Regions from separate parts of the Cobetia sp. BMC6 genome, predicted to be linked through region 1. Evidence: riboswitches for the same ligand, from Rfam matches in the RefSeq annotation. Region 1 holds a riboswitch; the other holds the start of a gene.

Region 1 (4,051 bases):
GGCAGAGAGCCCATGAATAGGGCCTATGGCTGCAGTGGTTGCCTGCTGCAGATTCTGAAAACCTGCCGTTCATGCCCCGCCTTCGAATTACAGAAATGTAGTCCTGTATCCTCGCATGCACCCAATGGCCAGCTAGGCATTGTGAGGTCATGGAGCGACACTGGGTCGACGCCAAGCGTTTAATGAACGATGACGCGTTGAGAGAGCGTCTCTCGCTCGTGCATCCAGCCTAAGAACTCCTGCGTATGATCCAACGGATACGCCATCGTCGGAGCCTGCCGCCATGAACCAGCAGCCACCCCCAGCAGCACGGACGCCCGCCAGCCAGGACTCCTTGCCAAGCACATGCACGCACCTGACGCGCGCTCCCTGGCTGAGCATCGTGATGCCGGTGCATGACGAGGCAGCCGGCATCGTGCAAACCCTGATCGCCCTGAATCGCCTGCGCGCGGGAGGGGACTGTGAAGTGATCGTGGTGGATGGCGGTTCGACGGATGGCACCCCCTCACTGGCCCATCCGCTGTGTGATGCCGTGCTGGGCAGTGAGCCGGGCCGGGCACGCCAGATGAATGCCGGAGCCGCGCATGCACGCGGAGAATGGCTGCTGTTTCTGCATGCCGATACCGACTTGCCCGACAATGCGCTGGCATTGCTCAAGGAGGCCGTCACGACGCATCGCCGCAGCGACTGGGGCCGCTTCGATGTCAGCATCAAGGGCGAGTCGCCGTGGTTACCGATGATCGCCGCCATGATGAATCTGCGCTCGCGGCTGACCAGCATCAGCACGGGCGACCAGACCCAGTTCGTGCAGCGCTCGACCTTCGAGGCCATCGGTGGCTTTGCCGACATGCCACTGATGGAAGATATCTGGCTGAGTGCCCAGCTCAAACATCTGACCCCGCCAATGAACCTGACGGCGCGCGTTACCACCAGCGGTCGGCGCTGGGAGACCCACGGCGTCTGGCGCACCATCGTCAAGATGTGGGGACTGCGGCTGGCGGCCTGGTGCGGCGTCTCCCCTGCACGCCTGGCACGCCTTTACGGCTATCGCGCCGCGGCGCAGGCCTGTGAGCAGCGCGGCATGCCCCATGCGTGATGCGGCGTTGCCTACCTTGCCCACAACTGATGCCGCGTCAGAGGTGCGCCCGACCCTCATCATCTTCGGTCGCCTGCCCATCGCCGGCCACTGCAAGACACGCCTGATCCCCGCACTCGGCCCCGAGGGTGCAGCTCGACTCTATGAGCGGATGCTGTGCCATATCGCTGACCAGGCCTGCGCCGCGCGCCTTGGCAAGGTCGTGGTGATGCTGACGCCCGCTGCCGAGCCGTCGAGACAGACACCTGAACAGGCGGCTCTGCAGGTGGCGCTGGAAGCCCGGCTGCGAAGCGTTGTCGACACCTCAGCCGACCTCACCTTCGAGGTACAGCCACAGGGGGACCTCGGTGAACGGATGTCCCGGGCCATGGCCCGACATCTACCCGAGGGGCCGGTATTGCTGATGGGCTCCGACCTGCCGGCGCTGGACAGCCAGCGCCTGCGCGAGGCAGCCCACAGACTGCGCACTCACGACGCGGTCCTGCAGCCCACCGAGGATGGGGGCTATGGCTTGATCGGCCTCAAGGCGCCCTGCCCGCAAGCCTTCCTGCTGCCCCGCTGGAGCCACGCCCATGTCTGCCGGGACACCCTGGCGCGGCTGGCACGGGCAGGCAGAACGTACTCTTGCCTGCCGATCAGCTGGGATGTCGATGAGCCGCGTGACCTTGCGCGACTGTCGCGCCACCTGCCGGCGCTCATGGCGGACATTGTCGCTTGAGACTGTCCATGAACCCGCTCGAGGCTCATCACAAGCCCGCTTGAGGCTCTTCACACCTTCGGCAGGCCTCCCAAAGTCGTATGCATTTTTGCTCACACTGCCCTTCTTCTGCGCCGCAGGGCTGTTACACTCGCTGCATCGTGACTCATATGTCACAGCTTGACGGGGTGCCGGTAAGACCGGCTGAGATGTCATGCGCAGGCAATGTCCTTGCGTGAATGACGATCCCGCCGAACCTGATCCGGCTAGTACCGGCGTAGGGATCAAGCGTGAAGCGATGCCACTCGATAACGTCACCACTTTCTCACGGTGACTGTCGGCACCTCCCCCGCTTTTCCCCTGCTCCTGTTCCGGTACTGGCCACGCTTGCGCCAGAGAACTGCCGCCCCATCACGGGTCGTCAGCACGCTCACCGAGGGATGCGTCATGCCTAGTTTCAACGACCTGACCAGTGCCTGCGCCGAGGAATGGCGTGACTATCTCGAGCACGACTTCGTTCGCCAGCTGGGCGAAGGTCGTCTGCCGGAGGAGTCCTTCCGCCATTACCTGCAGCAGGACTACCTGTTCCTGATCCACTTCGCGCGTGCCTGGGCGCTGGCCGCCTACAAGAGCCGCACCCTCGCGGAGCTGCGTCAGGCCACGGCCAGTCTCGACACCATCCTCAATACCGAGCTCGATCTGCATATCGGCTACTGCAGCGAGTGGGGCATCAGCGAGGATGATCTGAGCGAGCTGCCGGAATCGCGCGCCACCCTGGCCTATACCCGTTACGTGCTCGATTGCGGCCAGCGCGGCGACCTGCTCGATCTGCACGTGGCGCTCGCGCCCTGCCTGATCGGCTACGGCGAGATCGCCGAGTGGCTGCTCGATCAAGACACCACCGAGATCGAGAACAACCCGTACGCGGACTGGATCGCGATGTACTCAAGCGATGACTTCAAGGAAGCCGTCGAAGCCGAGCGTGAATGGCTGGATGCGCGACTCTCGGAGGTCTCGGAGCGTCGACTGGGTGAACTGGTCGATGTCTTCCGTGACGCCACGCGACTCGAGATCGACTTCTGGCAGATGGGTCTCGATCGCGCTTGAGTCATCACAGACTGACGTCCCGGTGCTCGCCATGAGCCGCTCGGGATGACGCCATCCTCCATGGATGGCACGACTGACAGGCCAACAGAGCCTGGATGAGAGAACGCTCCCCGGGGCAAGCCTGACGCTTCGGGCAACACACTCTCGCATTGAAATCTGCACACGCTTGACGGGGTGCCGGTGGAACCGGCTGAGATCCTGCATGCATGCTTCGCCGCCCTGACGCGCGAGCTTGCCAGCAAGGGGTCCCGTGGAACCTGAACCGGTTAGGACCGGCGTAGGAATCAAGCTGATGGCCAGCCGCTGCGCGCGGCCGCCTCGCTCCCGGGCCACCTGTTGGCAAGGAGTCGGCGACGACCATCCTCTCCCTGCGCACGGTCTTCCCATGATGACGTCAGCCGTGACGTCGCCCTTTGAGGAGACCTGCATGAGCACTGCCCCGACAACACAAGACCCGCAAGCCACCAACGCCGCCGAGTCACCGCTCGCCTCGCAGCCTGAGTCTGCCCCCAAGGCACGCGCGCGCGCCGTTCGCAAGGATGGCAGCCGCCACCTCGCCAGCGAAGCACAAGTCGACGCCGCCGCCATCGCGCCGCTGAGCGGCTCGCGCAAGATCTATATCGAAGGCTCCCGTCCGGACATCCGCGTGCCGATGCGCGAGATCGTCTGCTCTCCGACCCAGACCTCCAGCGGTCTGGAAGAGAACCCGCCGATCGTCGTCTACGATACCTCCGGCCCCTACACCGACCCGGCGGTCGAGATCGATATTCGCCGGGGTCTGGCACCGCTGCGCGAAAAGTGGATCGAGGAACGCGGTGATACCGAACAGCTCAATCAGCTGAGCAGTGAATATGGCCGCGTGCGCCAGGCCGACCTGCGCCTGTCGTCACTGCGCTTCGAGCTGGACCATCGCCCGCGTCGTGCCCTGCCGGGCAAGAATGTCACCCAGCTGCACTATGCGCGCCAGGGCATCATCACGCCGGAGATGGAATACATCGCGATTCGCGAGAATCAGCGTCGTATCGCGCTGCGTGAGGAATATCAGGGCAGCGAAGCCGTCGAGAGCATTCTGGGCCACCAGCACCCGGGCCACAGCTTCGGCGCCAACCTGCCCGACGAGATCACCGCCGAATTCGTGCGTGAGGAAGTCG
Region 2 (4,051 bases), on a different contig from region 1:
AGCAGCGAATAAAGACCGGGGGCGAGGTCCAGATAACGCATCAGGCGTGCGATCAACCAGCCGCCGGCGATCCCCATGGCGGCGCCGACACCGAACTGCAGCAGGAAGCTCATGATGCCCGACGCGACGCCGGAGAGCTGACCGGTCAGGATCTCGGCCAGCGTGATGGTCAGGAAGATCGCCATCGGGTCGTTGGTGCCGGACTCGATTTCCAGCGTCGCACCGACACGCTCATTGAGGTGAACGCCCTGGCCTCCCAGCAGCGAGAAGACCGCCGCGGCATCGGTGGAACCGACGATGGCCCCGACCAGCAGGCCTTCGATCAGAGTGAGATCAAACAGCCACATGGCCAGAAGGCCCACCAGGCCACTGGTCATGAAGACCCCGACGGTGGCCAGCACCAGCGCCGGTTTCAGGCCGGCACGAAACGTGGACAGCCGCGTACGCAGGCCGCCATCGAGCAGGATGAGCGCCAGCGCCAGATTGCCGATCATGTAAGCGGATGAGGCGTCGTCGAACTGGATGCCCAGGACGCCATCTTCACCCGCCAGCATGCCAAGACCGAGGAACAGCAGTAGCAGCGGCATGCCAAGACGCGCCGAGACGCGGCTGGCCAACACGCTCAAGGCGATCAGCGTGCCTGCCAGCAAGAAATAATAATTCAGGTTCTCTACCACGAGTGCTCCCCCGCCAAGCCCTACATCAGATCTCGAGTGACGTCCATGACGACTCACCCACAGTATTCCATGTCAGCGAAGGGGCTGCAGAGAAATTTCACACCTTTCATGTACTTGCAGTGTACAGCACGCGAATTTCACGCCAGGCTGCGCGGCGAGACCCAGGCAGGGGCTGCCGCAAGCTCAGCATAGGACCGCGGGCCGAATGCCTCCATCGCCCACAACAGCGCACGGCACAGCTCACGCTGGCCATCAAGATTGATCATGCGCCCATGGCGCGAATAGCCCTTCATGAAGGCCTGACGCTGCTCCGGCGTTTCCAGCAGCAACTCCACCAGCGCCCAGTCGAACTCGATCGGCGCCCACACCAGCGCTTCCCAATCGCTCCATACCCAGCCGGTGGCGGCGCACAGATACTGATCGGCGCGCATGTCCGGCAGACACCACACCGCGCGAGTCGGCGCCGGGAAGGTGCGCTTGAGCAGCGTGCCGAGTTCCGCGCGACGCGGGTGATGGGCCAGAAAGCGCGTGACGCGGGCATTCCAGTGCAACAGCGGCATCGGCTGCGCCAGCGGCTGACCGAAGCCCGACACCGTATCCTGATGCAGGCGACCGAGCTGGTCGCCCAGCAGCTCACAGAAGGTGATGCTGAGATTGCTCGGCTGACCGCTGGACCACGGCAGGTGCCAGATGGGCGCGCCATCGAGACGCCCCAGGAAGGTCAGGGGCAGCGGCGGAATCGGCAGGCGCGCGGGCAAGGCGCCCGCCAGTCGCGTCAAACCCTCCGGCGTCGCCCAGCGATCGGCACCGAAGACCCCGCGCATGGCGTGCCAGAAGGGGTCGTGGTCTGGCCCGGTTCGCGCCAGCTTGATCAGCCCCGGCGTGCCGCCACGCTGGCGCCACAGCCAGTTGGCGCTATCCGGCCAGGCGAGTGCCAGCGGTTCGAGCGGTTGCCCCAGATAGGTCGAGAGCCGTCGAGTCAGTGACTCCTCGGGCCAGCCCCTGGGCACGGGGTGCGGCTCCCCCGTGGCGTCAACTGCGCTCGGCCGTCGCGGGGGGACGGGATAGCTGGAACAGGTCGAGAGATCCGGTGTGTCGGGCATGATGATCTCCTTGGGCAACACGTCTTGTTACAGTCATGTTCAGCATACCCAAGGCGTGCCACATCGGCATAGTCCGTTTCGCCCCACTCAGGAAAGCCAATCAGGAAAGCCACTCAAGAAAGTCGCCGTCTCCCCTGCCCCGACTTGCGTCGGACAAGACACCGGCAAGACAGTGACGTTACACTGTCGGCCTGGATGGGGGTGCCCGAGAATGGGCTGAGAGTCGCAGCGATACGTCGCGCGACAACCCCTGGAACCTGATCCGGTTGATACCGGCGGAGGGAATCCCCGACGCGTGCCCTGCACGGCGCGTCACCTGCTTCCTCCTGCCGGCACGCCGCCTGACCACGGAATTGCCTGTGTCGCTGGGACTCACCCTCAACAACGCACGAATCGATTACGCCGGCCACACGCTGTTCCGCGATATTTCCGCGCGTCTGGAGGCTGGTAGCTGGACGGCACTGCTGGGGCGCTCCGGCTGCGGCAAGAGCTCGCTGCTGCGCCTGCTGGCTGGCCTGGAAATGTCAGATCTCCACCAGCTCGACCTCGCCACCGATGACGGTCAGCCGCTGACCGACCGCGTGGCCTGGATGGCGCAGCAGGACCTGCTGCTGCCGTGGCGGCGCGTCATCGACAACCTGTGGCTGGGCGATGACCTGCGCCGGCGGCCGCGCAATCGCGAACTCGCCCATGAGCTTCTGGCCGCGGTCGGGCTTGAGGGTCGTGAGCAGGCCTGGCCGGACGCCCTCTCCGGCGGCCAGCGCCAACGCGTCGCTCTCGCCCGCACGCTCTATCAGCAGGCGCCGATCGTGATGATGGATGAGCCGTTCTCGGCGGTGGATGCCATCACCCGTCTGGAGCTGCACGATCTGGCCAGCCGCCTGCTCAAGGGCCGCACCGTCCTGATGGTGACCCACGACCCGCTTGAGGCATTGCGCCTTGCCGATCAACTGCTGGTGCTGCGCCCGTCGAGCGCCCCGGGCCACGGCGCCGAGCTTGAGCATCTGCCGGGGCTTGGCGCCGTGCGGCCGGTGCCGCTGGATGACCCGGCCCTGCCGCCGGCGCAGGCGCAACTGATCGCCCGCCTGCGTGATAGCGAGGAGGCCGCATGAAACGTCTGCACGCCATGCGTCACCTCGTCATCAGTACGCTGCTCCTGCTGGGGCTTTGGCAGCTGATCATTGCCGTTACCGCCGTACCGCCCTACATTCTGCCCACGCCCCAGGCCGTGCTCGAGGTGCTGATCCAGAAGGCACCGCTGCTGGCCCATCACGCTGGCGTCACCATCAGCGAGATACTGGCCGGGCTGGTGCTGGGCATCCTGCTCGGGCTTTCCACCGCGCTGGCGCTGGCCTTCATCCCCCGCCTGCGCCGTACGCTGTTGCCGATGCTGCTGATCAGCCAGGTGATACCGCTGTTCGCGATCGCCCCACTGCTGGTGCTGTGGCTCGGCTATGACATGCTGTCCAAGGTAGTGATGGCGACACTGATCATCTATTTCCCGGTCGCCTCCACTGGCTACGACGGCCTGCGCCAGACCCAGCAGGGCTGGCTGGATCTGGCCCACACCCTGGGCGCCAGCCCATGGCGCAGATTGATCCACATCCAGCTGCCCGCCGCACTGCCGGCGCTGGCCTCCGGCATTCGCATGGCCGCGACCGCCGCCCCCATCGGCGCCGTCATCGGGGAATGGGCCGGTGCCAGCCAGGGGCTGGGCTATCTGATGCTCAACGCCAACGCGCGCATGGAGATCGACCTGATGTTCGCCGCCCTGCTGGTGCTGGTCGCCTTCTCCCTGCTGCTCTATTTCTCGCTGGATGCGCTGCTGCGCACCCTGATGCCCTGGCACCGCGACCGGCTGACACGTCTGAGCTGACACGCCTTGCCTTCGGAAAAATACTGCATGACCGCATTACCGAAAGACGCAACGACGCTCGACACAAACTGCAAGAGCCTGACGACTGCCGCCCACGAACGGCAGCACCACTACCCTGTGATCACAAGGAACTCCGCCATGTCTCATTCGTCATCGGCGCCACGGCGCAAAGCACAGCCGACACGTTCACCGCGTGCCTCGCTGCTGTCCACCGCCTTCGCCACCCTGCTGACCACGCTGTGCCTGAGCAGCCTGCCAGCCACTGCCATGTCGGCCCACGCCGCCGAGGCAGAACCCGCCGCGACCAGCACCCAGTCAGCGCCGGAAATCGTCGCTCAGCAAGCCGAGGTCGGAGTGAACGGCGACTCAACCGCCTCCGCGCCGGTGGCGAGTCA

What was found. A riboswitch is a leader RNA that binds a small molecule or an ion and turns the genes downstream of it on or off. The one in region 1 is predicted to bind thiamine pyrophosphate.
Region 2: another riboswitch for thiamine pyrophosphate. It lies ahead of MKZ40_RS07240 (ABC transporter ATP-binding protein); the one in region 1 lies ahead of tenA (thiaminase II).

What each region holds. Positions count from the first base shown of each region.
Region 1 covers NZ_JAKUMF010000001.1:483,237-487,287, reverse strand. Annotated here, with positions in the region: gene MKZ40_RS02080 (TIGR04283 family arsenosugar biosynthesis glycosyltransferase) at 335-1,096, shown strand; gene MKZ40_RS02075 (TIGR04282 family arsenosugar biosynthesis glycosyltransferase) at 1,113-1,814, shown strand; TPP riboswitch at 1,968-2,094, shown strand; gene tenA (thiaminase II) at 2,241-2,900, shown strand; TPP riboswitch at 3,061-3,201, shown strand; gene thiC (phosphomethylpyrimidine synthase ThiC) at 3,328-4,051, shown strand, end outside.
Region 2 covers NZ_JAKUMF010000002.1:702,903-706,953, reverse strand. Annotated here, with positions in the region: gene MKZ40_RS07250 (potassium/proton antiporter) at 1-677, opposite strand, end outside; gene MKZ40_RS07245 (hypothetical protein) at 815-1,780, opposite strand; TPP riboswitch at 1,968-2,081, shown strand; gene MKZ40_RS07240 (ABC transporter ATP-binding protein) at 2,140-2,892, shown strand; gene MKZ40_RS07235 (ABC transporter permease) at 2,889-3,656, shown strand; gene MKZ40_RS07230 (ABC transporter substrate-binding protein) at 3,795-4,051, shown strand, end outside.